DNA from 2 places in the Isoptericola sp. NPDC056618 genome. Region 2 is predicted to be linked to the other one. Evidence: riboswitches for the same ligand, from Rfam matches in the RefSeq annotation. Region 2 holds a riboswitch; the other holds the start of a gene.
What was found. Region 2 has a riboswitch for FMN ahead of pnuC (nicotinamide riboside transporter PnuC). Riboswitches for the same ligand answer to the same signal wherever they lie in the genome.
Positions count from the first base shown of each region.

Region 1: another riboswitch for FMN. It lies ahead of ribD (bifunctional diaminohydroxyphosphoribosylaminopyrimidine deaminase/5-amino-6-(5-phosphoribosylamino)uracil reductase RibD); the one in region 2 lies ahead of pnuC (nicotinamide riboside transporter PnuC).

Region 1 covers NZ_JBHTVZ010000002.1:565,453-581,074, reverse strand. The annotation lists gene tkt (transketolase) at 55-2,190, opposite strand; gene ACFQ8T_RS05795 (heme o synthase) at 2,783-3,634, shown strand; gene xerD (site-specific tyrosine recombinase XerD) at 3,691-4,677, shown strand; gene ACFQ8T_RS05785 (ParA family protein) at 4,785-5,750, shown strand; gene ACFQ8T_RS05780 (segregation and condensation protein A) at 5,743-6,714, shown strand; gene ACFQ8T_RS05775 (SMC-Scp complex subunit ScpB) at 6,711-7,400, shown strand; gene ACFQ8T_RS05770 (organic hydroperoxide resistance protein) at 7,403-7,825, opposite strand; gene ACFQ8T_RS05765 (TetR/AcrR family transcriptional regulator) at 7,958-8,578, shown strand; gene ACFQ8T_RS05760 (pseudouridine synthase) at 8,659-9,528, shown strand; gene cmk ((d)CMP kinase) at 9,633-10,325, shown strand; gene der (ribosome biogenesis GTPase Der) at 10,418-12,001, shown strand; gene ACFQ8T_RS05745 (hypothetical protein) at 12,031-13,071, shown strand; FMN riboswitch at 13,141-13,270, shown strand; gene ribD (bifunctional diaminohydroxyphosphoribosylaminopyrimidine deaminase/5-amino-6-(5-phosphoribosylamino)uracil reductase RibD) at 13,411-14,478, shown strand; gene ACFQ8T_RS05735 (riboflavin synthase) at 14,482-15,096, shown strand; gene ACFQ8T_RS05730 (bifunctional 3,4-dihydroxy-2-butanone-4-phosphate synthase/GTP cyclohydrolase II) at 15,093-15,622, shown strand, end outside.
Region 2 covers NZ_JBHTVZ010000004.1:138,332-153,953, forward strand. The annotation lists gene ACFQ8T_RS08100 (NUDIX domain-containing protein) at 66-548, opposite strand; gene ACFQ8T_RS08105 (acyl-CoA dehydrogenase family protein) at 806-2,029, shown strand; gene ACFQ8T_RS08110 (extracellular solute-binding protein) at 2,160-3,473, shown strand; gene ACFQ8T_RS08115 (histidine phosphatase family protein) at 3,478-3,990, opposite strand; gene pnuC (nicotinamide riboside transporter PnuC) at 4,140-4,856, opposite strand; FMN riboswitch at 4,982-5,124, opposite strand; gene ACFQ8T_RS08125 (TetR family transcriptional regulator) at 5,232-6,035, opposite strand; gene ACFQ8T_RS08130 (class I SAM-dependent methyltransferase) at 6,046-7,224, opposite strand; gene ACFQ8T_RS08135 (hypothetical protein) at 7,347-7,586, opposite strand; gene ACFQ8T_RS08140 (disulfide bond formation protein DsbA) at 7,651-8,307, shown strand; gene ACFQ8T_RS08145 (LLM class F420-dependent oxidoreductase) at 8,355-9,278, shown strand; gene ACFQ8T_RS08150 (glycosyltransferase) at 9,558-11,255, shown strand; gene ACFQ8T_RS08155 (HlyD family efflux transporter periplasmic adaptor subunit) at 11,252-11,983, shown strand; gene ACFQ8T_RS08160 (glycosyl hydrolase) at 12,025-14,124, shown strand; gene ACFQ8T_RS08165 (DUF624 domain-containing protein) at 14,328-15,014, shown strand; gene ACFQ8T_RS08170 (extracellular solute-binding protein) at 15,047-15,622, shown strand, end outside.

The sequences.
Region 1 (15,622 bases), on a different contig from region 2:
GGGGCCGGGTGGGGCGCCGCGGGGCGACGCCCCACCCTGGGAATCTACGAGCGCTCAGGCGGCGTCGCCAGCGCCGCGCACGGCGGCGAGCGACTCGCGCGCGGCGGCCGCGACGGCCTCCGCCGTGATGCCGAACTCCCGGTACAGCGTCTGGTAGTCGGCCGACGCGCCGTAGTGCTCGAGCGAGACGCTGCGGCCGGCGTCGCCGACCACCTCGCGCCAGCCCTGCGCGACGCCCGCCTCGACGGACACGCGGGCCTTCACCGCGGACGGCAGCACGGACTCGCGGTACGCGGCGTCCTGCTTGTCGAACCACTCACGGCTCGGCATCGACACGACGCGGGCGGCGATGCCCTCGGCGGCGAGCTGCTCGCGGGCCTGCACGGCGAGCTGCACCTCGGAGCCGGTGCCGACGAGGACGACGTCCGGCGTGCCGGTCTCGTCGTTCGTGGCGTCGACCAGCGTGTAGCCGCCCTTGAGCGTGCCCTCGGCGCCGGCGAAGCCGTCGGTGCCGCGCGGGAACGTCGGGACGTTCTGGCGCGTGAGCACGATGCCTGCGGGGTTGGCCGTGTTCTCGAGGATGCCGCGCCAGGCCCAGGCCGTCTCGTTCGCGTCGGCGGGGCGCACGACGTCGAGGCCGGGGATGGCCCGCAGCGCCGCGAGGTGCTCGACCGGCTGGTGCGTCGGGCCGTCCTCGCCGAGGCCGATCGAGTCGTGCGTCCACACGAACGTCGTCGGGATCTCCATGAGGGCCGCGAGGCGGACCGAGGCGCGCATGTAGTCGGCGAACTGGAGGAACGTGCCGCCGTACGGACGGGTGAGGCCGTGCAGCACGATGCCGTTGAGGATCGCCCCCATGCCGTGCTCGCGGATGCCGAAGTGCAGGGTCCGCCCGTAGGGGTTGCCCGGGAACTTCTTGGTCGCGTGCTCGACGGGGATGAACGACGGCTCGCCGTCCATCGTGGTGTTGTTCGAGCCGGCGAGGTCGGCGGAGCCGCCCCACAGCTCGGGCAGCACGTCCTTGAGGGCGGTGAGGACCTTGCCGGACGCGGCGCGCGTCGCGACGCCCTTCTCGGAGGCCTCGAAGACGGGCAGCTCGTCGGTCCAGCCGGCCGGCAGCTCGTGGGCCACGAGGCGGTCCAGCAGGGCGGCGCGCTCCGGGGCGGCCGTGCGCCACGCGTCGTACGACCGGTCCCACGCGGCGCGCTGGTCGGCCTGCCGCTCGGCGACGGCGCGGGTGTAGGAGAGGACCTCGTCGTCGACGGCGAAGGTCGCCTCGGGGTCGAGGCCGAGTGCGACCTTGAGGCCGGCGACCTCGTCGGCGCCCATCGCGGAGCCGTGGATGCCGCCCGTGTTCTGCTTGGTGGGCGAGGGCCAGCCGATGATGGTGCGCAGAGCGATGAACGACGGGCGGTCGGTCTCCGCCTTCGCCGCCGCGATGGCCGCGGCGAGCGCGTCGACGTCCTCGGCGTAGCCCGTGCCGCCCTGCGTCCAGTCCACCCGCTGGGTGTGCCAGCCGTACGCGGCGTAGCGCGCGAGGGTGTCCTCGGTGAACGCGATGTCGGTGTCGTCCTCGATGGAGATCTTGTTGTCGTCCCAGATCACCACGAGGTTGCCGAGCTTCTGCGTGCCGGCGAGCGACGACGCCTCGGACGTCACGCCCTCCTGCAGGTCGCCGTCGGAGGCGATGACGTACACGTGGTGGTCGAACGGCGACTCGCCGGGCGCGGCGTCGGGGTCGAGCAGGCCCCGCTCGCGGCGGGCCGCGAACGCCATGCCGACCGCGGACGCGAGGCCCTGGCCGAGCGGGCCGGTCGTGATCTCGACGCCGGGGGTGTGGCGGTACTCGGGGTGGCCGGGGGTCTGCGAGCCCCAGGTGCGCAGCGCCTCGAGGTCGTCCAGCTCCATGCCGTAGCCGGAGAGGAACAGCTGCAGGTACAGCGTGAGCGAGGAGTGGCCCGCGGAGAGGACGAACCGGTCACGACCGACCCAGTGGGGGTCGGACGGGTCGTGCCGCATCGTCTTGCCGAACAGCAGGTACGCGGCGGGGGCGAGGGAGATCGCCGTGCCGGGGTGGCCGTTGCCGACCTTCTCGACGGCGTCGGCCGCCAGCGCCTTGATGGTCTTCACCGCGCGGTCGTCGAGCGAGCTCCACTCGAGCGGGGCGACGACGGGGTCGAACGCGTTCACAGATGTGCCTCTTTCCTGCCCGGAGCGAGCCCCGGGTGATTGCTGCTGCTCTGCCGGTACGGGGCGCCGTCGCGTCGGACGCCGCACGGGGTCCTCGAGGCGACGGCGGGGGCACGGCGTCGAGGGGCCGACCGGGGTGGGCGGCCCGCTGTTCACCGTTGTGCAGCACCACCCTAGCGCCGAGCATTCCCGGCACGCCCGTCCCGGCACGGTTCGTCCCACCAGGTGAGCCGGGCGCCGCGCGCGCCGGAGGATGTCCGGGGAGATGACGTCCGCGCGGGCATTTCTCACAGCCGGGAGGCCGTCGCCCGGGCCGCCGCGACGCTGACCTCGGCGTACGATGAGGCGGCGACCGTCCCACGTCGCCCGAGCTCCCCGGACCCCCAGCCGAGAACGGACAAGCACGCGCGTGAGCACCACGAGCACCACGACGTCCCACCCCCAGGCGCCGACCCGCGCGGCCGCGCGCGCCGAGCGGGAGCGTGCCGATGCGGACCGGGCGGACCGCCGCGGAGCGGACGCGGAGCAGGGCGGGGGCGCGAACGGGGCGCCGGGCACCGGCTGGAGGGACCGCCTCGGGGCGTACGTCGCGCTGACGAAGCCGCGCATCATCGAGCTGCTGCTCGTCACGACGCTGCCCACGATGATCCTCGCGCAGGGCGGCCTGCCCTCGCTGTGGCTCGTGGTCAAGACGCTCGTGGGCGGCACGCTGGCCGCCGCGTCCGCGAACGTCTTCAACTGCTACCTGGATCGCGACATCGACCAGGTGATGAACCGCACCAAGCGGCGCCCGCTGGCCACGGGGGAGATCACGCCCCGGGCGGCCCTGGTGTTCGCCACGGTGCTCGGCGTCGTGTCGCTGCTGTGGTTCGCCCTGCTGGTCAACGTCCCGGCAGCGTGGCTGACCTTCGCGGCCATCGCGATCTACGTGGTCGGCTACACGATGATCCTCAAGCGCCGCACGCCGCAGAACATCGTGTGGGGCGGGATCGCCGGCTGCATGCCCGTGTTCATCGGCTGGGCCGCGGTGACCGAGTCGCTGAGCTGGGCCGCCGTGGCGCTCTTCGGCGTGATCTTCTTCTGGACCCCGCCGCACTACTGGCCGCTGTCGGTGAAGTTCAAGAAGGACTACGCGAACGCCGGCGTCCCGATGCTGCCGGTCGTGGCCACGGACCGCCGCGTGGCGGTCGAGATGGTCGCGCACACCGCCGCGATGATCGCCTGCTCCCTCGCGCTGGTCCCGCTCGCCGGGATGTCGTGGTTCTACACGGCCGTCGCGGTCGCCTCGGGCGGCTGGTTCCTCTGGCTCGTGATCGCGATGCTGCGCCGCGCGGGGCACCCCGAGCGGGGCAAGCTCGGCGCGATGAAGGTCTTCCACGGCTCGATCACGTACCTCACGGTGCTGTTCATCGCCGTCGCGGTCGACGTCTTCCTGCCCTTCTGACCCCTCCGGGGGCCCGGGCAGCCGTGGCCGTCGCCGCCTCGGGGCATGATGTCCGGGTGCCCGACCTCTCGTCCGCCCCGCCCCTCCCGCCCGCGCTGGCGGCCGCGCTGCAGGACTACCTGGCGCACCTCGGCGTCGAGCGCGGGCTGTCGGCCAACACCGTCGCGGCCTACCGCCGGGACCTGGGCCGCTACGCGCGCCACCTGCGCACGACGGGGCGGTCCGGTCTCGACGACGTCGGCGAGCGGGACGTCGAGGAGTACGTCGTGGTGGTCCGGCAGGGATCGGACGGCGGGGCGCCGCTGTCGCCGTCGTCCACGGCCCGCGCGCTGGCCGCGGTGCGCGGCTGGCACCGGTTCGCGCACGCCGAGGGCACGACGAGCGCCGACCCCGCCTCCCAGGTGCACGCCCCCAGCGCGCTGCGCCGGCTGCCGCACGCGCTGTCGGTCGACGAGGTCGCCCGCCTGCTCGACGCGGCCGGCGCCGGGGACGGCCCGGTGCCGCTGCGCGACCGCGCCCTGCTCGAGCTGCTGTACTCCACCGGCGGACGCATCAGCGAGGTGGTCGGCCTCGACGTCGACGACGTCGACGGGCTGCTCGACGGCGGCGGGCAGGACGGCGTGCCGCGCGCCGGGTCCGTCCGGCTGCGCGGCAAGGGGGACAAGGAGCGCGTGGTGCCCGTCGGCTCGTACGCGCGGACCGCGCTGGAGGCGTACCTGGTGCGTGCCAGGGCACCCCTCGCGTCGGCGGGCCGCGGCACGCCCGCGCTGTTCCTCAACACCCGCGGCGCGCGCCTGTCGCGGCAGAGCGCCTGGTCCGTGCTGCAGGCCGCGGCGGAGCGCGCCGGCCTGACGCAGCACGTGTCGCCGCACACGCTGCGGCACTCGTTCGCCACCCACCTGCTCGCCGGCGGTGCCGACGTCCGCGTGGTCCAGGAGCTGCTGGGGCACGCCTCGGTGACGACCACGCAGATCTACACGATGGTGACGCGCGACGCGCTGCGCGAGGTGTACGCCGCGGCGCACCCCCGCGCCCTCGGCTGAACGTCCGTCGAGACTCCGGCGTGCTCGATGCGGCTCGGTGCGGCGGGGCTCCCGGAAGGGCGGCGCGCCCGGCGTGCCGCCCGGACCCCGGGAGGCCCTGAGGTAGCGTGACGCAGGTGAGCGAGGGACTCGGGAGCGACACCATGACGCAGACGACCACGAGCGACGCCTCACCGGCCGCGGCCACCGCGACCAGCCCCGCGGGCAGTCCGGCCGGCGGGCTCGAGGAGCCGCGTACCGACGTCGTCGGGCGGCCGCTGCCCGACTTCCGCGACCCTGCGCCGCTGGCGTCCCACGGGCCCGCGCGCATCGTCGCGATGTGCAACCAGAAGGGCGGGGTCGGCAAGACCACCACGACGATCAACCTGGGCGCCGCGCTGGCCGAGTACGGCCGCCGCGTCCTGCTCGTGGACTTCGACCCGCAGGGCGCGGCCTCGGTGGGGGTGGGCGTCAGCCCGCACGACCTCGACCTCAGCGTCTACAACCTGCTCATGGAGCGCGACGTCAGCTTCACCGACGTGCTGCAGTCCACGAACATCGAGGGCATGGACGTGCTCCCCGCGAACATCGACCTGTCGGCCGCGGAGGTCCAGCTCGTCGGCGAGGTGGCCCGTGAGTCGGTCCTCGCCCGCGCGCTGCGACCGGCCCTCGACGACTACGACGTGATCCTCGTGGACTGCCAGCCGTCTCTCGGCCTGCTCACGGTCAACGCCCTCACCGCCGCGCACGGGGTGCTCATCCCGCTGGAGTGCGAGTTCTTCGCCCTGCGCGGCGTGGCGCTGCTCGTGGAGACGATCGAGAAGGTGCGCGACCGGCTCAACCCGGCCCTGGAGATCGACGGCATCCTCCCGACGATGTACGACTCGCGCACCCTGCACTCCCGCGAGGTCGTGGCGCGCGTGCACGAGGCGTTCGGGGACACGCTGCTGCACACGGTCATCGGGCGCACGGTGAAGTTCCCGGACGCGTCCGTGGCGGCCGAGCCGATCACCAACTACGCGCCGACCCACGCCGGCGCGGCCGCGTACCGGCAGCTCGCTCGGGAGCTCGTCGCCCGTGGTGACGCTGCCTGACGTCGCCCCGGAGCAGGGGGAGGCGGTCGACGCCGTCGACGGCTCCGCCGCCCGGCCGGGGTTCGAGGTCCACCTCGACAACTTCACCGGCCCGTTCGACCTGCTGCTGTCGCTGATCGCCAAGCACGAGCTCGACGTCACCGAGGTGGCGCTCGCGGCCGTGACGGACGAGTTCGTCGCGCACATCCGCGAGGCCGAGACCGCGTCCCGCGAGGCGACCGCCCGCGGCGAGGAGCACCCGTCGTGGGACCTCGGGACGGCGAGCGAGTTCCTCGTCGTCGCGGCCACCCTGCTGGACCTCAAGGCCGCGCGGCTGCTGCCGGGCGTCGTCGAGGAGGACGCCGAGGACCTGGAGCTCCTCGAGGCCCGCGACCTGCTGTTCGCCCGGCTGCTGCAGTACCGCGCGTACAAGGAGGTCTCCGGCCTCCTCGCCGAGCGGCTGGAGACCGAGGGGCGCCGCGTGCCGCGTTCGGTACCGCTCGAGCCGCACCTCACGGCGCTGCTGCCGGAGCTGGTGTGGACCCTCGACGGCGCGCGTCTCGCCGAGCTGGCGGCCAGGGCCCTGGAGCCCAAGCCCCCGCCCGTCGTCGGGCTCGACCACCTGCACGCCTCCACCGTGAGCGTGCGGGAGCAGGCGGGCGTGGTGGCGCGCCGGCTACGGCGCGAGCACGTCGCGACCTTCCGGGCGCTCGTCGCAGGGGAGGAGCGGCTCGTGGCCGTCGCGAGGTTCCTCGTCCTGCTGGAGCTGTTCCGCTCCGGCCGGGTGGCGTTCGAGCAGGCCACCGCGCTCGGCGAGCTGACCGTCCGGTGGACGGCGGACGACGACGGCGACCACGGCTCGGACGAGGAGGACGACGGCGAGCTCGCGGCGGGCTTCGAGGAGTTCGACGGGACGCCCGAGCAGGACGAGGGGACCGGGGGGCCCGCCGCGGGTGTCGCCGGCGTGACGGAGGTTGTGGCATGACGCAGCAGGCGGACGAGCAGGCGGAGGCCGTCGGGCCGGAATCGGCGGCCGCGCCCGAGCCGGTGGTTGACGTCGACGTCGACGACCTGCCGGGCGGGCTGGCGGCCGCGCTGGAGGCGGTGCTCATGGTCGCGGAGTCGCCCGTGGCGGTCGAGCGGCTCGCGGCCGGCGTCGCGCGGCCCGTGCCGGAGGTCGCGGAGGTGCTCGAGGAGCTGGCCGCGGAGTACCGCGGGGAGACAGGCGGGCGCCCGCGCGGCTTCGAGCTGCGCGAGGGCGCGGAGGGGTGGCGCGTCTACTCGGCGCGCGCCCAGGCCGACGTCGTCGGCGCCTTCGTGCTCGAGGGCCAGTCGTCCCGCCTCAGCCAGGCGGCCCTGGAGACGCTCGCCGTCATCGCGTACCGCCAGCCCGTCACCCGCGGGCAGGTCTCGGCGGTGCGCGGCGTGAGCGTCGACGGCGTGGTGCGGACCCTGCTGGCCCGCGGCCTGATCGCCGAGACGGGCCAGGACCCGATGACGGGCGCCGTGCTGTTCGGCACGACGGGTGAGTTCCTCGACCGGATGGGCTGGTCGTCGCTCGAGGAGCTGCCGCCCCTGGCGCCGCACCTGCCGGACGTCGCCGAGGCGATCGCCCTGGACCCGTCCTCGGCCCTCCGTCGCGGGCTGGCGGAGGACGGGCCCGACGCCTGAGGTCAGGCGACCGTCGCGTCGACCGTGACCTCGACGTTGCCCCGGGTGGCGTTCGAGTACGGGCACACCTGGTGCGCGGCGGCGACGAGCGCGTCGGCGGTCGCCTGGTCGACGCCGCCGAGCTCGGCGTGCAGCGCGACCGCCAGCCCGAAGCCGCCCTCGGGCGTCGGGTGCAGCGAGACCTCGGCCACGACGGCGGAGTCGCTCACGGTGGCCTTCTCCCGCCGCGCGACGAGCTTCAGCGCGGAGTGGAAGCAGGCGGCGTACCCCGCGGCGAAGAGCTGTTCGGGGTTCGTGGCGCCCCCCGCGCCGCCCATCTCCTTGGGGATCGCGAGGTCGACGTCGAGAAGTCCGTCGTCGGACCGCGACCGGCCGTCCCGTCCGTCTCCGGTGGCGGTCGCGACTGCCGTGTAGAGCGCGCTCATGCTGGTCCTCCTGGATCGGAAACCTAGTAGAGTTACTAGTTCGTCTACTAGACCACGTGACGCCCGTCGTCGCAAGCACCCCGGATCGCGCCGCGCCCCCCGGGGCAGGTCTCGACGTGAGAGGTTGGTGCGATGGGAACCAGGACGGCTGCCACGCCCCCGGAGCGGTCGCCGGGGCGCGGGCGGGTGCGTGAGCGGATCCTCGAGGAGGGGAGTCGGTTGTTCTACGCGGACGGCGTCCGCGCCGTGAGCGCCGACAAGGTCATCGCCGCGGCGGGCGTGTCCAAGGTCACGTTCTACCGCCACTTCCCGACGAAGGACGACCTCGCCGTCGCCTACCTCCAGGCGATCGCGGACGAGGAGCGCGCGCTGCTCGAGCGGCTCCGGCGGGACCACGCCGGCGACCCGGCGGCGGCCCTCGCCGCCCTCGCCGAGGCCCTGGGTGCCGTGGCCGGCAGCGCGCAGTTCCGCGGCTGCGCCTTCGTGAACGCCGGGGCCGAGTACGCGGACGCGGCGCACCCGGTGCGCCGGATCGTCGCCGATCATCGCGCCCGGTACGCGGGCTTCTTCGCCGGCGTCGCGCGGGACGCGGGCGCCGACGACCCGCAGGCAATGGCGGCCGAGCTGATGATGCTGCGCGACGGGGCCATGGTGTGCGGCGACGTGGACGACGCCCGCGCGGTCGCACCCCGCCTCGCCTCGGCGTTCGCGGCGGTGCTCGCCGCCCACCGCGGGGCCGCGGCCGGCGCCTGAGGGCCGTGCCGTCGCACCGGCGCAGGGCGTGGTGCGGCGTCGTCGAGCAGGACCGGCCCGACCTGAGAGAATCGGGCACCATGAGCACCGAACGCCGCGGCGGGAGCCGCCGCACCAGCCGCCCCCAGGGTCCCGCCGCACGGCGCACGCAGCGCCCGCGCCAGGCCCCGCCCCGCCGTCCGGCGCCGCGCTCCGGCGAGCCGGACCGTGACGTGCACGTCGCGGACGGCGTCCGGCTGCAGAAGGTGCTCGCCCAGGCGGGCCTCGGCTCGCGCCGCAAGTGCGAGGAGCTCATCGCCGAGGGGCACGTCGAGGTGGACGGCGTCCTGGTCACCGAGCTCGGGGTGCGCGTCGACCCGGCGAAGGCCGTTGTGCACGTCGACGGCATGCGCGTGCAGCTCGACACCTCGAAGATCACCCTCGCGCTGAACAAGCCGCTCGGCGTGGTCTCCACGATGAGCGACCCCGAGGGCCGCCCCACGCTCGCCGACCTGGTCAGGGACCGACCGGAGCGGCTGTTCCACGTCGGCCGGCTCGACGCCGACAGCGAGGGCCTGCTGCTCCTCACGAACGACGGCGAGCTCGCGAACCGGCTCGCGCACCCGCGGTACGAGATCCGCAAGACGTACCTCGTCACCGTGACGGGCGGCGAGTTCTACCCCCGCCACGCCAAGCAGCTCACCGACGGCGTCGAGCTCGAGGACGGCCTCGCCCGCGCCGACAAGGTGCGTGTGGTGGACTCCGTGCCCGGCGAGACCATGCTCGAGGTGGTGCTGCACGAGGGCCGCAACCGGATCGTGCGCCGCATGCTCGACGCCGTCGGGTTCCCGGTGACGCGCCTCGTCCGCACCCGCATCGGCCCGATCGTGCTGGGCGACCTGCGGGTCGGGCGCTCGCGGGTGCTCGGGCGCACCGAGCTCGGCACCCTGATGCGCGACGTCGACATGTGACTCGACGCACCCCCTCCAGGAGTCCCCGCAGTCCTCGTAGTCCCGTAGTCCCGTAGTCCCGCAGTCCCGCGCGGCCCCCGCGCGACAACAGAAGGTGAGCACACGTGGTCGTCATCGCCGTCGACGGTCCCTCCGGGTCCGGCAAGTCCAGCGTCTCCAAGGCGGTGGCGGCCCGACTGGGGCTCGCCTACCTCGACACGGGCGCGATGTACCGGGCCGCGACGCTGTGGTGCGTCGACGGCGGCACCGACCTCGCCGACCAGGCGGCGGTGGCCGACGCCGTGCGCGCCATGCCGCTCGAGATGGGGGTGGACCCGGCCGCCCCGGCCGTCCGCCTGGACGGTCGCGACGTCGCCGCGGCGATCCGCACCACCGAGGTCTCCACGGCCGTCTCGCAGGTGGCCACCAACCTCGACGTGCGCGCCGAGCTCCGGCGCCGGCAGCGTGCCGTGATCGAGACCGAGAGCGCGCCGGGCGGTTTCTCGGGCGGCAAGGGCGTCGTCGCCGAGGGCCGCGACATCACGACCGTCGTCGCCCCCGACGCGGACGCCCGCGTGCTGCTCACCGCGAGCGAGGAGGCCCGACTGCGCCGCCGCTCGCTCGAGGTGCACGGCGCGGCCGACGAGTCGGCCGTCGAGGCGACGCGCGACCAGGTGCTGCGCCGCGACCGCGACGACTCCACCGTCAGCCAGTTCCAGGTCGCCGCCGACGGCGTCGTCACCGTCGACTCGTCCGACCTCGACTTCGACCAGACGGTCGACGCCGTCCTCGCGGTCGTCGCGCAGGTCACCGCCTGACCCGTCACCCGACGCCGGCGCGCGGCACCGCCCGGACCCGGTGACGCGGGTCTCGTTCGTGACAGGCCGCTCGGCCTGGGAGAATGGTGCGCATGACCACTCCCGCCGACGGCTCCGTGCCCGCTGCCGAGCCCACCGACGAGCCCACCGCCCCGCCTGCGCCCGGCGTCGCCGCGGCGCCCGCGGACCATGCGGAGACCGAGGGCCGTGACGCCGTGGCGGAGGTCCTCGAGACCGACGGCGACGACGAGGCGCGAGAGCGCGCGCTGCGCGCCGGCCTGGAGGACTTCGAGCTCGACGAGGCCGACCGCGCGCTGCTGGACGCCGAGTGGGACGAGGAGGGATTCGGCCCCGGCGAGGCGCCGCTGCCGGTGCTCGCCGTCGTCGGCCGCCCGAACGTCGGCAAGTCGACGCTCGTCAACCGCATCCTCGGCCGCCGCGAGGCCGTCGTGGAGGACACCCCGGGCGTCACCCGCGACCGGGTGAGCTACCCCGGCGAGTGGGCAGGCCGCGAGTTCACCCTCGTGGACACGGGCGGCTGGGAGGTCGACGTCGCGGGCATCGAGTCGAAGGTCGCCGAGCAGGCGGAGGTCGCCGTCGAGCTGGCCGACGCCGTCATCTTCGTCGTCGACTCCACCGTGGGCGCGACGTCGACCGACGAGCGCGTCGTGGAGCTGCTGCGCCGCTCCGGCAAGCCCGTCGTCCTGTGCGCCAACAAGGTGGACGGGCCGTCGGGCGAGGCCGACGCCGCCTACCTGTGGTCGCTCGGCCTCGGCGAACCGCACCCCGTCTCCGCGCTGCACGGCCGCGGCACCGGCGACCTGCTGGACGCCGCGATGAAGGTGCTGCCCGACGTCTCCGAGCACGGCGAGCTGCGGCCGGCCGGCCCGCGCCGCGTCGCCCTCGTGGGGCGCCCGAACGTCGGCAAGTCCTCGCTGCTGAACAAGATCGCGGGCGCGGACCGCGTCGTCGTCGACGAGACCGCGGGCACCACGCGCGACCCGGTCGACGAGCTCGTGGAGATCAAGGGCGTGCCGTACTGGTTCGTCGACACGGCCGGCATCCGCCGCCGGGTGCACCAGACCCGCGGCGCCGACTTCTACGCCTCGCTGCGCACCCAGGCCGCGATCGAGAAGGCCGAGGTCGCCGTCGTGCTCGTCGACGCCTCGCAGCCGATGACCGAGCAGGACACGCGCGTCATCTCCCAGGCCGTCGACGCCGGCCGGGCGCTCGTCATCGCGTACAACAAGTGGGACCTCATGGACGACGACCGTCGCCCGTACCTCGAGCGAGAGATCGAGCGGGACCTGGTGCAGGTGCAGTGGGCGCCGCGCGTCAACGTCTCCGCCCGCACGGGCTGGCACACCGACAAGCTGACGCGCGCGCTCGAGACGTCGCTCGAGTCGTGGGACACCCGCATCCCGACCGGGCGCCTCAACGCGTTCCTCGGCGAGCTCGTGGCCGCCCATCCGCACCCGCTGCGCGGCGGCAAGCAGCCGCGCATCCTGTTCGGCACCCAGGCCTCGACGCGCCCGCCGCGGTTCGTCATCTTCGCCACCGGGTTCCTCGAGGCCGGGTACCGACGCTTCATCGAACGCCGCCTGCGCGAGACCTTCGGGTTCGAGGGGTCGCCCATCGAGATCAGCGTGCGCGTGCGGGAGAAGCGGCGGCGCTGACGCGCCGGTGAGCCGCTGATGAGTCGCCGATGAGCACGGCCCCGCTGGCCCGCCGTGGTCGCCTGCTGCGCCTGGGCGCGGCGCGCGACACGTCGGCGGTGCGCCACCTGGTGACGTTCCTGGTCGTCACGGTGGCGACGGTGCTCGTGACGCGGTTCCTGCTCGCGGCCTCCGGGTACCCGCAGGTGGGCGGCGGCGGGCTGCACGTGGCGCACGTCCTGTGGGGCGGCCTGGGCATGGCCCTCGCGGTGGTGGTGCTGCTGTCGTGGGTCGGGCCGGCGCCGCGGTCGCTCGGCGCGGTGCTGGGCGGCGTCGGCTTCGGGCTGTTCGTCGACGAGATCGGCAAGTTCGTCACCTCCGACAACGACTACTTCTACGAGCCGACGGCGGCGCTGATCTACGCGGTCGTCGTCGTGCTCGTGCTGCTCGTGGAGGCCCTGCACGGGCGACGGGCGCACCACCCCGCGGAGTACCTCGCGGTGGCGACCGACCGCGCCGTGGCCGGCGTGGCGGGCGGGTTCACGGACGCGGAGCGCGAGGAGGCGCGGGCGCTGGTGGAGCGCGGCCGCGGCGAGCCGGCGGCGGAGGAGGTCGCCGCGCTGGTGGAGGCCGTGCCGCGCGACGACGTGACCGTTCCGGATCCCGTGCGGGCGCTGGTCGTCCGGGTGTCCACGTGGTTCGCCGAGGCGATGGAGCACCGGTGGGCCGCCGCGGTCGTGACGGTGGCGGTGCTCGGCACCGGTGCGGGGTCGGTCGTGGTGGCGCTGCGGGTGCTGCTCGGCGGGATCGCGGTGCCGTCCTGGGTCGGCGTCGGGATCCTCGTGGCCGTCGCCGCGACCGTGGCGTGCGTCGTGCGGGCGCTCGTCGTCGGCCCGCGGGACCACCGCGCGGGGGCGGTGTGGGTGCGGCGCGGAGTCCTCGTCAGCCTGCTGGTCACCCAGCTCCTCGCGTTCCGCGCGGTGCAGTGGGTGGCCGTGGCGGGCCTGACGGTGGACCTCCTCGTGCTCGTCGCCCTCGGCGTCGCGCTGGGGCGGGACGACGAGCGGCGCACGGCGCGCGGTCGCGGGTGAGACGTGCGCCACTCGGGCTTGCCACGCGGGTGCGGGCCGTGGCACGGTCGGCGATGACGAGCGAATTGCTCGCGTGCTCTGGGGTCGGTGAAATTCCGAGCCGGCGGTGAAAGTCCGCGACCCGGTCACAGCCTGTGACCGGTTGACCAGGTGGAACTCCTGGACCGACGGTCAAAGTCCGGATGGGAAGCGCACGCGACGGCTCCCCGTCCGGTCCGACCCCCGGCCCCTCGGCCGGTGTCGTCCTTCGTGACGACCTTCCGCGACCGGTCGGTGCGAGCACGTCCGACCCCGCCTTCCTGCCCCGGGGTCCGCGACCGGACGACAGGGGCAGGACGGATGAGTGCCACCAGGGCGGAGCGCGCCGCGATGCAGCGCGCGCTGGAGCTGGCCGCGCAGGGGCCGGCCCGCGGACCGAACCCACGCGTCGGCTGCGTGCTCCTCGACGCCGACGGCGCGACGATCGCGGAGGGCTTCCACCGGGGCGCGGGCACGCCGCACGCCGAGGTCGAGGCGCTGCGCCGCGCGACCGAGTCCCGCGGCCCGGGCGGGGCGCGCGGGGCCACCGCCGTCGTCACGCTCGAGCCCTGCAACCACCACGGCCGCACCGGTCCCTGCGTCGACGCGCTGCTGGCCGCGGAGGTCGCGCGGGTCGTGCACGGCCAGCACGACCCCAACCCCGCCGCGTCGGGCGGCGCCGCACGCCTGCGCGCCGCGGGCGTCGAGGTCGTCGGCGGCGTGCTGGCGGACGAGGCGCGCGCGCTCAACACCGTCTGGACGCGCGCGCTGGAGCTCGGCCGTCCCGTCGTCACCTGGAAGGTCGCGAGCACGCTCGACGGGCGCTCCGCGGCCGCCGACGGCACCTCGCGCTGGATCACGGGGCGGGCCGCGCGCCACGACGTGCACCGCCTGCGCGCCGGGGCGGACGCCGTCGTCGTCGGCACCGGCACCGCGCTCGCCGACGACCCCGACCTCACCGTGCGGCACGCCCCGCTGACCGGGCAGCAGCCGGACCGGGTCGTCGTCGGGCTGCGGGACCTGCCCGCGTCGTCACGGCTGGCGCGCGCCGCGGCGGCCGGCGAGGCCGTGATCCACCTGCGCACCCACGACCCGCACGAGGTGCTGGACCTGCTCTGGTACCGCGAGCACCGGCACGTGCTGCTCGAGGGCGGGCCCGCGCTCGCCGCCGCCTTCTGGCGCGCCGGGCTCGTCGACGACGTCGTCGCCTACGTCGCGCCCGTGCTGCTCGGGGTCGGCGCGTCGGCCGTCGCCGACCTCGGCATCGGGACCGTCGCCGACGCCGCGCGCCTCGACCTCCTCGACGTCGCCGTCCTGCCCCGGGACCCGGACGACCCCACCGACATCCCCACCGTGCGGCTCGCCCTGCGGCCGCGGAAGGAGCACTGAGCCATGTTCACCGGAATCGTGGAGGAGCTCGGCACCGTCGTCGCGGTGCGCGAGCACGCCGACGGTGCCCGCCTCATCGTCGCCGCCGAGACCGTGCTCGAGGGCGTCCGGCTCGGCGACTCGATCGCCGTCGACGGCTGCTGCCTGACTGTCGCGGAGACGGGGGAGCACGACGGCCGCGCCACCTGGACCGCCGACCTCATGGCCGAGACCCTGGCCCGTACGAGCCTCGGCGGGCGGCGGGCCGGAGACCCGGTCAACCTCGAGCGCGCGCTCGCGGCGGACGGGCGGTTCGGCGGGCACGTCGTGCAGGGGCACGTCGACGGCGTCGGCACCGTGCTCGCCCGCACGCCGGGCACGCAGTGGGAGCTCGTCGACGTCGAGCTGCCCCCGGAGCTGGCGCGATACGTCGTGGCGCAGGGCTCGATCGCCGTCGACGGCGTGAGCCTCACCGTCGTCGACGCCCGGGACGACGCGTTCACCGTGAGCCTCATCCCCGAGACACGGGCGCGGACGACGCTCGGCACCCGGGCCGTCGGGGAGCGGGTCAACCTCGAGGTCGACGTGCTGAGCAAGTACGTCGAGCGGCATCTCGCGGCGACGGCGGCGGCACGATGAGCGGCACGGTGAACGACTCCGTCGAGCGCGTCGCGCGGGCGATCGCGGACGTCGCGGCCGGGCGCCCCGTCGTCGTCGCGGACGACGCCGACCGGGAGAACGAGGGCGACCTCATCCTGGCCGCCGACGCGGCGACGCCGGAGCTCATGGGCTTCCTCGTGCGGCACACGAGCGGCCTCGTGTGCGTGGGCGTGGCGGGCGAGCAGCTGGACCGGCTCGGCCTGCCCCTCATGGTCGAGGCCAACCAGGACGCCTACCGCACGGCCTACACGGTGACGGTCGACGCCGCCACGGGAGTCTCGACCGGCATCTCCGGCGCCGACCGGGCCCGCACCGCGCGCCTGCTCGCCGACCCGGCGGCCGGCCCCGCCGACCTCACCCGTCCCGGGCACGTGCTGCCGCTGCGGGCGCGCCCCGGCGGAGTCCTGGAGCGGCGGGGGCACACCGAGGCGGCCGTCGACCTCGCGCGCCTGGCCGGGCGGGGCGAGGCCGGGGTGCTCGCCGAGCTCGTGCACGACGACGGCAC
Region 2 (15,622 bases):
ATCCGTCGCGGGAACCGGCCGCTTTCCGCGACGGATCGCTTGCTGGAAGGTGGGTGGGCGAGGTGTCAGCGGCCGAGCGCGGACTCCAGCCGGTCGACGAGCGCGGCCTGCGCGCTGACGACGAGGCGGCGGGCGTCGTCGGGGGAGAGCCAGGCGACCCGGTCGATCTCGGGCACCTCGATCCGCTTCCCCGACCGCGGGGGCCACTCGATCTCGACGGTGTTGCTGCGGACCTGGTCCAGGTCCGGCCCCGGCGGGGGCCACTCGCGGGCCCAGGCGAGGACGCGCTTGCCGGACCGCTGCCGCACCTCGCCGAGGTCGACGTCGGGGGACGACGGCGCGGGGAGCGGCAGCCCGAGCTCCTCCGCCGCCTCGCGCAGCGCGGCGGCGTGCGGCTCCTCGTCCGGCTCGAGCTCGCCCTTGAGCACCGTCCACGCGCCCTCGTCCTTGCGCGCCCAGAACGGCCCGCCCATGTGCCCGAGCAGCACCTCGAGGCCGCCGTCGTCCGTGGTGCGGTAGAGCAGGAGGCCTGCGCTGGTCGTCGCCATGGTCACAGTGTGACCCGAGGGCCGCCTGGCCGGTGCGGTACTCCCTCGCCGCCGGCCGTACGACCTCGGCGAAGACGTGAGACGGAGTATCGCTTGACGTGAGACCCGGTCGCGGGTGACGATGGAGGAGGACCGGCGCCGGCCACCACCAGCCTCGGACGGCGCCGGTCCGCACTCCTCACCGGGCCCGGAACGCCGGACCCCCGCGCAGAGAGAGGTCGTCGATGACCCGCAGCCCGTCCCGTGATGTCCCCGTCATGCCCGGTGTGACCGCCCCCGACTACGACGTCTCGCAGCCGCTGGACCTCGACTACGTGGGCGCCTTCGCCGACGTGACGCCCGAGGAGCGCGCCCACCAGCTCGCCGTCCGCGAGTTCGTGCAGGAGGACGTGCTGCCCGTCATCGACGGCTACTGGGAGCGGGCCGAGGTGCCGTTCGACCTCGTGAAGAAGCTCGCCGAGCGCGACTTCCTGCGCGACGGCGTCGACGTCCCCGGCCGCCCGTCGATCTCGTTCATGGCCGAAGGGCTGGCCAGCATGGAGATGTCGCGCGGCGACGGCTCCGTCGCCACGATCTGCGGCGTCCAGGGCGGCCTCGCGCTGCGGTCGATCGTCATGCACGGCTCGCCCGAGCAGGTCGAGCAGTACGCCGAGCCGATGGCGCGCGGGGAGATCCTCGGCGCGTTCGCGCTCACCGAGCCCACCCACGGCTCGGATTCCGTCTCGCTGGAGACCACGGCCCGCAAGGAGACGCGCGACGGGGTCGAGGGCTACGTCCTCGACGGCGAGAAGAAGTGGATCGGCTTCGGCTCGTGCGGCGACATCACGGTCGTCTGGGCCCGCCTCGTCGGCGACGACGGCGACAACCAGGTGCACGGCTTCATCGTCCCGCAGGACGCGCCCGGCTACACCGCCACGACGATCGAGGGCAAGGTCTCGCTGCGCGCCATCTGGCAGGCGCACATCGTGCTCGACGACGTGTTCGTCCCCGCGAGCGCGGCCCTGCCCGGCGCGACGTCGTTCAAGGCGACCGCCGCCGTCCTCTTCGCCACCCGCCTCGCCGTCGCGTGGTCCGCGGTCGGGCACGCCGTCGCCTGCTACGAGGCGGCCGCCGCGTACTCGACCCAGCGCATCCAGTTCGGCCGCCCGCTGGCCAAGAACCAGATGGTGCAGGAGCGGCTCACCCGCATGCTCTCGCTCGTCACCCAGATGCAGCTGCTCGTCGCGCAGATCACGCGCCTGGCGGACGCCGGCACGCTCACCGGCGAGCAGGCGTCGCTCGCGAAGTACACGACGACGCGGCAGGCCCGCGAGGTCGCGTCGATCGCCCGCGACATGCTCGGCGGCAACGGCATCCTGCTCGGCAACCGCGTCGCGCGGCACTTCGCCGACCTCGAGGCCCTGCACACCTACGAGGGCACCGAGTCGATGCAGGCGCTCATCGTCGGCCGCGACATCACCGGGGTCTCGGCCTTCGCCTGACGCCCGGCCGTCGCCGCCTCGCGGGCCCCCGTCTCTCACCAGGAGAGACGGGGGCTTGACGCTTTCCCGGGCCACTGCCAGAGTCGGGCGCTGGAAATCGTTTTCGAACCACGACGAGGTGGAGGGTGCGATGCGGCTCAGGCAGGTCTGCCTGACGGCGGCGGTGCTGGCGCTGACGACGACGGCGGCGGCGTGCGGCTCGACGACGGTGCCGGCAGCCGAGCCGGACACCTCCTCGGGCCCGCCGGTCGCGGGCCTCACGGCCTGGTCGCTCTCCGGCGGCAGCGACATCGTGCTGGAGCGGTCGTTCGAGAGCTGGAACGACGACCACCCCGACCGCCGGTTCGAGGTGGGCTGGCTCGAGAACGACGTCTACAAGGACGAGATCCGGGCGGCGATCGACGCGGGCACGGCGCCGACGCTCGTCTACGGCTGGGCCGGGAGCGACCTCGCGGGGTACGTGGCCGACGGGGACGTCCTCGACCTCACGGGCCGGGTGGACGCCGCGCTGGACAAGGCGCTGCCCTCCGTCGCGAAGAACGGCACCGTGGACGGGCGCACGTACGCCGTCCCCGCCAACCAGACCCAGCCCGTGCTGCTCTATCACAACGCAGACGTGCTGAAGCGGGCCGGCGTCGAGCCGCCGGAGACCTTCGACGACCTGCTCGACGCCGTTCCCGTGCTCCGGGAGGCGGGCGTGCGGCCCGTCGCGCTGGCGGGCGGAAGCCGCTGGCCCGAGCTGATGTACCTGCAGTACCTCACCGACCGCATCGGCGGGCCCGAGGTCTTCCAGCGCGTCGTTGCGGGCGAGCCGGGCGCCTGGTCCGACCCGGCGCTCCTGGAGGCGCTGCGCAAGGTCCGCGCGCTCGTCGACGCCGGGGCGTTCGGCGACGACTTCACCGAGGTCACGGCGGACTCGAGCGGCGACGTCGGGATGCTCGTGTCCGGGAACGCGGCGTTCCTGGTGCAAGGGGCGTGGATCTATCCGGACCTCGTCACCTCCATGCCGGAGCTCGTCGCCGCGGGCGGCATCGGCTTCGGCGCGTTCCCCACCGTGGCGGGCGGGGTCGGCGACCCGGACAACGTGGTCGGCAACCCCGCGAACTTCTGGTCGGTGTCCGCCTCGGCGTCGCCGGCGGACCAGCAGGCGGCGATCGACTTCCTCAACGCGGAGACGTACTCCGAGCGGGCGGTCGACACGTTCCTCACGGTCCGGACCGTGCCGCCCGTGCGGGGGATCGACGAGCGCCTGACGCAAGGCGACAGCGCGGAGTACCTGCGTGCCGTGTACGAGATGGTCGACTCGGCCCCGCACTTCCAGCTCTCCTGGGACCAGGCCGTCCCGCCCGACCAGGCGGCCGCGCTGCTCGACCACCTGCATCAGGTGTTCACGGGCGAGCTCGACCCCGAGGGCTTCGTCGACGCCATGAACGACACCCTCTGAGCGGTCATCCGCCCAGGTCGACGGTGACGACGTCGGGGAGCCGCAGCCCGAGCCAGAACGCCCCTGCCGGCGGACCCGGGGCGACGTGGCCGGTCGCGACCAGCCAGGCCGTGAGCACCATGCCGTGGGTCGCGACGACCAGGTCGCCGCCGCCGGCGTGCTCGCGCACGGTGTCGTCGAAGCGGCGGGCCGCGTCCGCCGCGGACTCCCACCCGTCGTGCCGCGCGTCGGAGGCGCCCTCGACCCAGGCGCGACGCGCCTCCCGGAACTCCGTGGAGACGGGCTCGGGCGGGCGCCGGACCTCCCCGAACCGCGGGTCCGTGGGGACGTCGGCGCCGCCGAGCGCGAGGGAGAGCGTCTCCACCGCCTTGCGCTCGTCGCTCGCGACGGCGTGCGCGCCGTCCGGGAGCCGGAGCCCGCGCGCCGCCGCGCGGCCGGCCGCCGAGAGCGGCCAGGCGTGCGGGGGCACGTCGTCGGACACGTGGGGGGCTGCATGACGGACGACGGTGACGCGCACGGGGCCAGTCTGCCCGTGCCTCGCGGACCGACGACCTTCCTCCGGGCACCGGGCTCGACATCGACGACTGAGCGTTCAGCGCGGCAGTTCGTGCTCGGCGCGGCAGTTCGAACTGCCGCGCCGAGCCCGAGCTGCCGCGCCGAGCGCCGTCAGGGCGCGACGGCGGGCGTCGTCTCCGCCTCGGCCTGCTCGCGCCGGTGCACGCGCCACCACACGAAGAACCCGGTCAGGGTGAACGCGCCGTAGAACACGTACATCAGGGCCGTGGCGTAGTACCCCGCCGACCAGAGCAGGGGCACGCCGACGACGTCGACCGCCACCCAGACCAGCCAGAACTCGACCCAGCCCTTGGCCATGCCGTACGTGGCGACCAGCGACCCCATGAAGATCCACGCGTCCGACCACACGGGCTCGTACGAGCCGAGGGCGCGGAACAACGGGGTGAGCAGCAGGGTGCCGCCCACCATGACGACGACGATCCCGACGCGCTCCCGCCAGGACGCCCAGTGCGGGTGCACCGCCGCGCCCCCGTCGGCGGGGATCCTGCCGTCCGCGCGCACCTCGAGGGCGGCACGCTCGGTGCGCCGCCACTGCACCCAGCCGTAGATCGACACGATCAGGAACATCACCTGCCGGCCCGCCTGGCCGAGCATGTCGGCGCGGCTCGAGTCGCCGAACCACGAGCCCATGAAGACGGTGAACAGCACCAGGTTGCCGACGATGCCGACGGGCCACGCCCACACCTTGCGGCGCATGCCGCCGAGCGCGGAGGCGAGGCCGAACAGGTTGCCGACGATCTCGCGCCACGACATGTGCTGGTCGCCGATGGTCAGCGTGGCGTTGAAGAACGCGTCGATCGCGTCCATCGTTCACTCTCCCGGTCCGAGGTGCGGCGTCCGGGGTGAGGGGTCGGCGCTCGCCGCGTCGGGCCCCGTGGGGCCGTCGTCGGCGGCACGACGCCCGGCGGCACCCACCCTGACGGGTGCGTGCCGCACGTGCTTCCTCCCATCCGGACTTTGACCGTCGGCCCTGGAATCTCACCAGGTCAGCCGGCCCCACCCTGCCGGAGCAAGGGAGGCCGGGTCGCGGGCTGTCACCGCCGGCTCGGAATTTCACCGACCCCGGAGCACGTACGTGCGTGTCTTTCCACCGCCGGAGGTCCCGGCGGTGTCCTGCACAACTCAGGATGCCACAGCGGCATTCCCGCCGGCCGCACCGCGTCCGGCCGTCTCGACCGTCGGTCAGGCCAGCGCGTCGCGGACGGCGCGCGCGACGTCGTCCGGCCCCGCCCCGGGCTCCAGCACCGTGACCACGACGCGCTTCCCGTCGCCGCCCGTGGCGACCGTCCGGCCCTCGCCGGCGGAGGCGGCGTCGGCGGGGGCGGATGACGGCGCCGTGGAGTCGTCGTCGTGCGCGAACGGGGCGACGGCCGCCCGCCGGAGGTCGGCGAACGCCTCCTCCAGCTCCGGGCGCAGGTCGAGGTGGGGGTTGCGCAGCCAGCGCCGCAGGATCGCGTTGTGCACCGCGACGACGGACGCCGCGAACGCGATCGACATCGTGGTGGTGGACCGGTCGGGCGGCAGCGTGTCGCGCAGGTAGGCGGTGAACGCGCGCTCGTAGCGGTGCGTCGTGACCAGCTCGCGGTCGCGCAGCGCGGGCACCTGCTGCAGCAGCTGGTGCCGCGCGATCGACGTCTCTCGCTGGCCCACGTGGTGGTCGAAGACGAGCCGGGCCGCGCGGCAGACCTCGAGGTACGGGTCGGTGGTCGGGTCCCACGCCCGCTCGGGCGCGCGGCCCGACTCCTCGCTGGCCCGCGCCTCGGGCCGGGTCTCCGCGAGCATGACGACGACCTCCTCCAGGAGCAGCTCGTGGTCCGCGAAGACCACGTCCTCCTTGGAGCGGAAGCGGCGGAAGAACGTCGCACGGCTGACGCGGGCGGCGTCGGCGATCTCCTCGACGGTGGTCTGCTCGTAGCCCTGCCGGGAGAAGAGGTCGATCGCGGCGTCGACGGCCTGGGCGTGGGTGTGCGTCCGGACGGCGGTCATGCCAGGGAGATTACTCCGGCACCGCCGGTCGTCCCCGCTGCGTCCGCTCGTCCGTGGACCCCAGCAGCAGCCGGTAGAACCGGAAGAAGCCGAAGTCGTCGACCGGCAGCACCTCGACGCCGGCGTAGCCGGCCGCACGCGCGTAGCGCCGCAGCGTGGCCGGGCGCATCACGGTGCCCGTGCCGGCCGACGGGCTCGTGGACAGGCCGTCCGGCAGGCACACGAACAGGCTGTAGCCGTACATGATCCGGTCGACGTCGTCGGCCGGGGCGCGGAACTCGTCGGCGACGGCCTCGTCCATGACCACCACCACGCCGTCCGGCCGCATCGCGCGGCGCACCCCCTCGAGCACGGCGACCGGGCGCGGCATGTCGTGCACGCACTCGAAGGCGAACGCCGCGTCGTACGGCTGGGCGACGGCGAGCTCCGCGGCGTCCGCGAGGTGGAAGAAGGCCCGCCGCTCGAGCCCCGCCTCCGCGGCGGCCGCCCGTGCGGCAGCCACGGACGGACGGTCGACGTCGACGCCGTGGACCTCGGCGAGCGGGTACGCCTCGGCGAGGGCGAGCGTCGACCAGCCGAAGCCGCAGCCGACGTCGACCACGCGGGCCCCGGGCCGGGAGAGCGCCTCGTGGACGGCGGGCAGCGCCGCGAGCGTCGGTGCCAGGCGGCGCTCGAACCACGGGCGGTTGACGTCGGACTGCGCCTGGCGGGCGTCGTCGCCGAGCTGGTCCCACGACACCCCGCCGCCGTCCCGGTACGACTCGAGCAGACGGGGCAGCTGCGGTCCGATCGCGCCGACGAACCGGGCCAGGGGCGCCAGGTACGACAGCGAGGACGTGTCGGTCAGCACCTCCGCGTGCGCCGCGGGCAGTGCGTAGAGGCGGGTCCGGGCGACGTGCTGCGGGTCCGCGTCGAGCGCGGGTGCCGCGCCGGCGTCCTCCGCGACGAGGACGCCGGACGCCGCCTGCTGCTCCAGCCACTCGCGCGCGTACCGCTCGGCCGTGCCGGTGGCCTCCGCGAGCCCCGTGGACGTCAGGGGGCCGGACGACGCGAGCGCCCGGTACCACCCGAGCCGGTCGCCCACGTGCACGGCCAGGACGTCGATGGCGCCGAGCGTGGCGGCGAACAGCCGCTCGGCGAACGCGTCGGCGGTGTCGCCGGTGTCGGCGGTGTCGGTCGGGTCGGACATGGCGGCACCTCCGTGCCGTGGCCCGGACGTGCGGGCCCCGCGGCGTCGTCGGGAGGCGGCGCCCGTCTCGACGCTAGCCCGCGGGAGCCCGGCGCGTCGACGGCCCGTGCGGGTGATCCGCGTCAGCCGTGACGGCGCCTGCGGTCGTCGTCCGGCTTCCCTCGGCGGCGCTCGTCGAAGCCCGCCTCGGCGGGACGCCGGGCGCGCTGCAGGTACCGGATCTCCCGGACGGCGACCCCTGCGGCGAGGAAGAACGGGATCCATGCCCAGACCCTGCCCCGCAGCACGACCCACAGCATCGCGAGCGCGACGACGCACGCCCCGACCACGGTCCACACGCTCGCCCACCGCACCTTGCGCACGGGCCGAGGCTACCGCTGCCCCTCCCGCGGAACACGTGCCCCCGGCATGGGTAGGGTGGCGGTCGTGACTTCCGGGACCACGACCGCGCCGACGACCACGACCGCCCCCACCACGACCGTCCCCGTCGTGGACGTCTACGTCGACCCGCTGTGTCCCTTCGCGTGGATCACGTCGCGCTGGGCGCTCGAGGTGGCGGAGCACCGGGACGTGGAGCTCACGTTCCGGCTGATGAGCCTGTACCTGCTGAACAAGGACCGGGACGTCCCGGCGGACTACCGGGCGAAGATCGAGGCGTCGCGCGGCATCGGCCGCGTCGCCGCGGCGGTGCAGACCGAGCACGGCCCCGAGGCGTTCAGCGCCTTCTACACCGCGGCCGGCACGCGCATCCACCCGGGCGGCCGCCGGGACGACCTCGACGCCGTCGCCGTGGAGGCCCTGGCCGAGGCCGGTCTGCCCGCCGCGCTGGCCGACGCCGCGACGTCGGACGCCTACGACGCCGCCCTCGCCGTCTCGCACGAGGAGGGCATGAAGCCGGTGGGCGAGGACGTCGGCACGCCGACGATCCACGTCGACGGCGTCGGGTTCTTCGGCCCGGTCCTCACGCGCATCCCGCGCGGCGAGGACGCGGTGCGGATCTTCGACGGCGCCGTCGCGCTCGCGTCGTTCCCGGACTTCTTCGAGCTCAAGCGGTCGCGCACCTCCTCGCCGACCTTCGACTGACCTCCCGGCGCCCCGCCGGTCCCACCGTTCCACCGAGAGGCGAACCCGTGACCCTCGACCTGCGTGTCTTCACCGAGCCCCAGCAGGGCGCGTCGTACGACGACCTGCTCGCCGTCGCGAAGGCGACCGAGGACCTCGGCTACAGCGCGTTCTTCCGCTCCGACCACTACCTGACGATGGGCGGCGACGGCCTGCCGGGCCCCACCGACGCGTGGACGACGCTGGCCGGCCTGGCCCGGGACACGTCGACAGTGCGCCTCGGCACCCTCGTCACGTCGGCCACGTTCCGCCACCCCGGCGTCCTGGCGATCCAGGTGGCGCAGGTGGACCAGATGTCCGGCGGCCGCGTCGAGATCGGGCTCGGCGCCGGCTGGTTCGCGCGCGAGCACGAGGCGTACGGCATCCCGTTCCCGGCCCGGCGGTTCGGGCTCCTCGAGGAGCAGCTGGAGATCCTCACCGGCCTGTGGGGCACGCCCGCCGGCGGGTCGTACTCGTTCGACGGCGAGCACTACACGCTCGTCGACTCCCCGGCCCTGCCCAAGCCTGCCCAGGCGAAGATCCCGGTCATCGTCGGCGGGGGCGGGCCGAAGCGCACGCCGGCGCTGGCCGCCCGGTTCGGCGACGAGTACAACCAGGCGTTCCCCGAGCTGGACACGGTCGCGCCGCGCATCGGCGTCATCAACGAGGCGCTGGCGGAGGCGGGGCGCACCCCGGACTCGATCGTGCAGTCCGTCGCGCTGGTGCTCGCGGTGGGCAAGGACGAGGCGGAGTTCGCGCGACGTGCGGCCGCGATCGGCCGCGAGCCCGCCGAGCTGCGCGAGCACGGCGTCGCGGGCACGGTCTCCGAGGCCGTCGACCTGCTCGGCTCCCTGCGCGACCAGGGCATCCAGCGCGTGTACCTGCAGGTGCTCGACCTGCACGACCTCGACCACCTGGACCTGGTGGCGCGGGAGGTCGCGACGCAGCTCTGAGGCGAGCCGCAGGCCTGTGACCTGCGGCGACAGTCGGCCAGGGCGACGGTCTCGCCTGCTGAACTCACCCCGCCGAAGCCGTGACACGGGGGCGCGGCGGGGTTATGTTCCCGACAGACGACGAGGTGGCCCGCTCTCCGGAGCGGGTCACCTCGACCCGTTCAGGGCCGAGGTCGCGCCCGCCGCAGGCCCGCAGGACCGACACGACGCCGCCGTCGCCCGGACGACGTGGTCCACGCTCCCCGCCGCACGACCGCGCCCATGCCCGGAGGACACGCCATGTCCGTCTCCGAGTTCGACCGTCTCGTCGTCACCCCGCGCCGCACCGAGCACGTCCGGTCGCGCCCCCCCGGCCCGCTCCGCGCGGAGCCGCCGCGCCCCACCGCCCCGCCGAGGGACGAGAACGCCGCCTCGCGGTCGCCGTCGCTCGCCCTGATCATGCTGCTCGCGACGCTCGGCGTCGTGGCCTACGCCGTCTTCCTGCTCAACCCCGCCCACCGCGGGGACGCGCTGCCGTACGTCATGGTGATCACGGCCGAGACCATCCTCGTCGTGCAGGCGCTCCTCGCGATGTGGACGGTGCTCTCCAGCGGCTACGACCCGCGCGGCTTCTCCTTCCACCACGCGCAGGACCGCCTGTTCGACCTGCCCGAGATCGTGCGGGACGAGGCCGAGGACGACCCCACGCGCTGGACCCTGTACCTGCACGACAGACCCGTGACCGTCGACGTCTTCATCACGACGTACGGCGAGAGCCTCGACACGGTCGCGCGCACGGTGCGCGCCGCCGTCGCCCTGCGCGGCCGCCACCGCACCTGGGTGCTCGACGACGGCCGCTCGGACGACGTGCGCGACCTCGCCGCCACGCTCGGTGCCCGCTACGTGCGCCGGCTGTCGAGCCACGGCGCCAAGGCCGGCAACGTCAACCACGCGCTGACGATCGCCAAGGGGGACTACTTCGTCATCCTCGACGCAGACTTCGTCCCCAGGCCGGAGCTCCTGGTCGAGACGGTCCCGTTCTTCGTCTCCGACGACGTCGCCTTCGTGCAGACCCCGCAGACGTACGGCAACCTCGACAACCTCATCTCGCGCGGCGCCGGCTACATGCAGGCCGTGTTCTACCGCTTCGTGCAGCCCGGCCGGAACCGTTTCAACGCGGCGTTCTGCGTCGGCACCAACGTGATCTTCCGCCGGGCGGCGGTCGACGACATCGGCGGCATGTACACGGACTCCAAGTCGGAGGACGTGTGGACGTCGCTCCTGCTGCACGAGCGTGGCTGGCGCACCGTCTACATCCCGACGGTCCTCGCGGTGGGCGACACCCCCGAGACCGTCGAGGCGTACACCAAGCAGCAGCTGCGCTGGGCCACCGGCGGCTTCGAGATCATGCTCCAGCACAACCCGCTGAGCCCGAGGCGACGGCTCACCCTCGACCAGCGCCTGCAGTACACGGTCACGGCCACGCACTACCTCTCGGGCATCGCGCCCCTCGTGCTGCTCCTGGTCCCGCCGCTGCAGATCTACCTGGACCTCACGCCGATGGACCTGACGATCTCGCCGAGCACCTGGTTGCTGTACTACCTGGGCTTCTACGGGATGCAGATCGCGATCGCGTTCTTCACCCTCGGGTCGTTCCGGTGGGAGGTGCTGATGCTCGCGTCGGTGTCGTTCCCGATCTACACGAAGGCACTGTGGAACGCCCTCACCGGCAAGGAGCAGGCCTGGCACGTCACGGGTCGCGCCGGCCGGGCCGAGTCGCCGTTCAACTTCATGCTGCCGCAGGTGCTCTGCTTCGCGTTCCTGCTGCTGACGTCCGCCGTCGGCGTCTGGAAGGAGTGGGGCGACGACCCGCTGCCCAGCCTGGCGCTGGCCTGGAACCTCACCAACACGTTCATCCTCGGCGCGTTCGTCGTCACGGCGCTGCGCGAGTCGCGCCGCGCCCGCGCCGCCGTCCCGTCCGCCGGAGGTGCCGCGTGACCTGGACCAACCGCCTGCGCCTCGTGGGAGGCCTGCTCGGCGTGGTGCTGCTGTGCGCCGCGCTCACCCTGGTCATGAACCGTCGCGGGTCGCAGGCCACGTCGTCGGCCGCGACCATCTCCGCCGAGACGCTCGACGTGGGCACCGACTACGCCGGGACGGTCGCCGAGGCGCTCGTCGAGGAGGGCGACGAGGTGCGCGCCGGCGACCCCCTGCTGGTGCTGCGCAGCCTCACGCTGCAGCACGACCTCGCCGTCGGCCTCGTCAGCCGGGAGGGTGGCGCCTACGAGGTGGCCGAGGACGGCACGATGACCGTGGTGGCCCCCGCCGACGGCGTCGTCACCGACGTGGCCGTGGCCCAGGGCGCGTTCGCGCAGTCGGGGGAGGTGCTCGCCACCGTCGAGCGCCAGGGCTCGCTGTTCGTCGACGCGAGGCTCGTGCTCGACCCGGCGGACTTCGCCCGCGTCCGCGACGGCGCCACGGTCACGGTGGTGCTGCCCAACCAGGCCGAGGTGGACGGCGTCGTGGACGCGGTGGCCGTGCAGAACACGAAGAACCAGGCGGAGGCGACGGTGCGCGTCTCCAGCGCAGGCCTGGTGCGCGGCGCCGAGCACGGGCTCGTCATGGCCGGCACCCCGGTCACCGCGGTGATCGACCTGCACGACGACGGCCCGCTCGCCGGCGTGGACGCCTCGTTCAGCCAGTTCCTGCGCCGGGTGGGCCTGTGACGACGCCCGCGCGGGGCGGCGCCGGGGGGCGGAGGAGGCGCGTGCCGCCGCCGGTCGCCGGTGTGCTGACGGCGGTCCTGGCCGTGGTCCTGGCGTCGTCCGGCTGCGGCGTCCTCGGGGGGCCGGCGCCCGCCGGGGAGGACCCTCCGGGCCCTGTCGACGCCCCGGCGCCGGAGGAGAGCCTCGCGGCGCCCGACGTCGACGTGTCGCTGCTGCCCCAGGAGCAGGTCGCGGCCACGCCGACGACGCGACTCGCCGACGGCCTGGCGCCGCCCACGAACCGGTGGTTCTCCAGCCTGGCGCTCGGCGACGCGCCGCAGCCCGTGTTCCCGGTGCCGCTCGCGGTCGCGCTGACCGGGGGAGGGTTCGCGTACGGGCTGCCGCAGGTCCAGGTGACCGAGACCTCGATCCTCGGTCCGTTCGACCCGCAGGTGGGCGCGGACGTCGGCGCCGCGTCGTCGGTGGTGTCGGAGTACGACGTCGCGTCGGTGACGGTCGAGCTGCGCGACGGCGCCGGGGCGGCGCTCGGGCACCTGCGGATCGTGGAGGGGTCTCCCGTGCTGCGGTACGTCGCGGCGTCCGACCAGGACGTGGCGATGACCTCGGCGTTCACCGTCGCCGACGGCCGGGCGTCGACCGAGGTGCTCGACCGCGAGCACGTCCTCGTGGGTCCGGGCGGCACCGACGACCCCGGTGCCGGGCTCTCCGACGACGGGCGCGTGCTCACGCTCGCCGCGGGCGAGTCCGTCGCATGGTTCCCGGTGCCGGACGGGGCGTCGGGTGCGTCGGTCGACACCCTCGTCGAGGCGGCCTCGCGCCCCGTGACCGGGGTGACCGCGTCGTACGGCGCCGGCGACGACGGCGTGAGCAGCGCGCTGACCTACGCCACCGCGGACGGGGGCCCCACGGCCGTCGTGCGGATGCCCCACCAGGCGGACTCCACGGGGGCCACCTGCGGCCTCGGCTCGTACGCGACCGTGCACGGGACGGTCGACGTCTGCACGGCCACGACCCTGGGGTGGTCGAGCCCCGCGGTGGAGCCGGCCGGCAGGCTCGACCTGTCGGGCCTGGACGACGACGCGCGCGCGGAGCTCGCCGACCAGGTGCGTGCCGACGCGGCCGCCGTGGAGGCGGGGACCCTGGAGGCGCCGTCCGACACGTACTTCGGGGGCAAGGCCCTGGCCCGGGACGCCACCCTGCTCGGCCTCGCGGAGGGGCTCGGGCTGGACGGGGTGGCCGGGCCGCTGAGGTCGGGACTCGAGGAACGACTGCGGGAGTGGGCCGAGCCCGACGGTTGCGAGCACCGCGCGGAGCGCTGCTTCGTGCACGACCCGGTGCTGGCGACCGTGGTCGGGAAGGTGCCGGGCTTCGGCTCGGAGGAGGCCAACGACCACCACTTCCACTACGGGTACTTCCTGTACGCGGCGGGCGTCGTGGCGGCCGACGACCCGGGGCTCGCCACCGACCTCGCGCCCGTGCTGGACCTGCTCGCCGCGGACGTCGCGTCGGGCACGGGGGTCGGCGGGATGCCCGCGCTGCGGGTGTTCGACGTCTACGCCGGCCACTCGTGGGCGTCCGGGTACGCGCCGTTCGCCGACGGCAACAACCAGGAGTCGGCGTCCGAGGCCGTCTCGGCCTGGAACGGGCTGGCCCTGTGGGCGCAGGCGACGGGGGACGCCGAGCTCGAGGAGCAGGCGCGGTGGATGCTCGGCGCGGAGGCCGCGTCGGCGCGCGCCTACTGGACCGACTTCGACCGGGACGACCCCGCCGTGGAGGGCTTCGGCCACCAGGTGACGTCGCTCGTGTGGGGCGGCAAGCGGGACTGGGCCACGTGGTTCAGCGCCGAGCCGAGCGCGATGCTCGGGATCCTCGTGCTGCCGGCACAGCCGGTCGCGACCTACCTCGGCGGGGACCCGGACCGCATCCGGGCCAACCTCGACGAGGCGCTCTCCGGGCCGCGCGACGACCCCGCGTCGTGGGACGTGACGTTCGGCGACCAGCTGCTCGTGTACGCCGCGCTGGCCGGGCCGGAGGACGCCGCCGCGGCGCTCGGCGTCGCCCGCGACCTGCCCGGCGAGCGCATCGACGACGGGAACACGCGCTCGTGGCTGCTCGCGTGGCTGCTGGTGCGCGCCGCGTAGAGCCTGTCCAGCAGGCCGGCAGAGCGGGGCGCGGCCGTGATCTCAACGTTGCAGAACGGCTGTTGACGGAGGCGTCCGAGGGCTCTACGGTGAATCCATTCAACGCGGGGAATCGCTTTCCCGCTGCGGGCCGGCGACGTCGCCGGCCCGGAGGCTGACCGGTCCGACGACGGCCCGGGCATCGACGGAGATGGGACCGGGCCATGGCACACGAGGGCGCGCGCGCGGAGGTGGCGGCGGCACGTACGGCGGTCCCCGCCGACGGCGCCCGGCTGGAGCGATGGTTCGGGTGGGTCGACACGCTGGCGTTCCTGGGCCTGCTCAACCTCCTCGTCCTCGCGGGCACGCTGGCCGGGGGAGTGGTGCTCGGCGTCGCGCCCGCGCTCGCCGCGGCGACCGTCGTCAGCCGCACGCGGCTGCGGGGCGACACCCAGCGCGCCGCGCGCGACTTCGTCCGCGCCTGGGCCTCCGGCTTCGGCCGCGCCAACCTCCTCGCCGCGCCGGGCCTGCTGGCCCTCGCCCTCACCGGGACGAGCCTGCTCCTGCTCGACGACGCGCCCGCGGTGCTCCGCGTCGCGCTCGCCGTCGTCGCCGGCCTCGGCGTCGTGCACCTGCTGCTCGCCCTGACGATGGACGCCCACTACGACCTGCGTCGCGGCGACGTCCCGCGCCTGGCCTGGGCGTTCCTGCTGCGCTCCCCCGGGGCGCCCCTCCTGCTCGCGGCGACGACGGCGCTGGTCGGCGTCGTCACCGCGTTCGTGCCCGGACTCCTGCCCGTCGTCGCGATCGGCGCGTGGGCGTACCTGTGCACGGCCCTCTGCCTGTCCTTCTACGCCGCCAACGACCGCCGGCTCGGCGACCAGGCGGAGACCGACCCCCTCGACGAGTGAACGACGACGTGCACTCCGACGAAAGGAACAGCATGCGCACACGACGGCTGGCCCCTCTGGCCCTCCTCGCGGTCGGGAGCCTCACGCTCGCGGCCTGCGGCAGCGGCGGTGGCGACGGCGACGGCGGTGGCGGTGGCGGTGGCGAGGCGCTCGACTCGCTCTCGATCATGGCGCCGTACTTCTCCGCGACGCCGCCGGAGGACGACGATCCGGTGGGCGCGAAGCTCTCCGAGCTGGCGGGGCTGGACCTCGACATGCAGTGGGTGCCCAACGCGGAGTACGGCGACCGGACCAACGTGGTGCTGGCCGGCGACGAGATCCCCGACGTCATGGTGATCCAGCAGAAGAGCCAGGGCTTCGTGCAGACGGCGGAGGCCGGCGGCTTCTGGGACCTCACCGAGTACCTGGCCTCGGGCGACTACCCGAACCTCGTCACGGAGAACCCCGACGTCCAGCAGGCCTCGAGCGTCAACGGCAAGGTCTACGGCGTGTACCGGGCCCGCGACGTCGTGCGCACGTCCATCACCATCCGCAAGGACTGGCTGAAGAACCTGGGCCTCGAGGAGCCCACGAACACCGACGAGCTCATGGCGCTCGCCAAGGCGTTC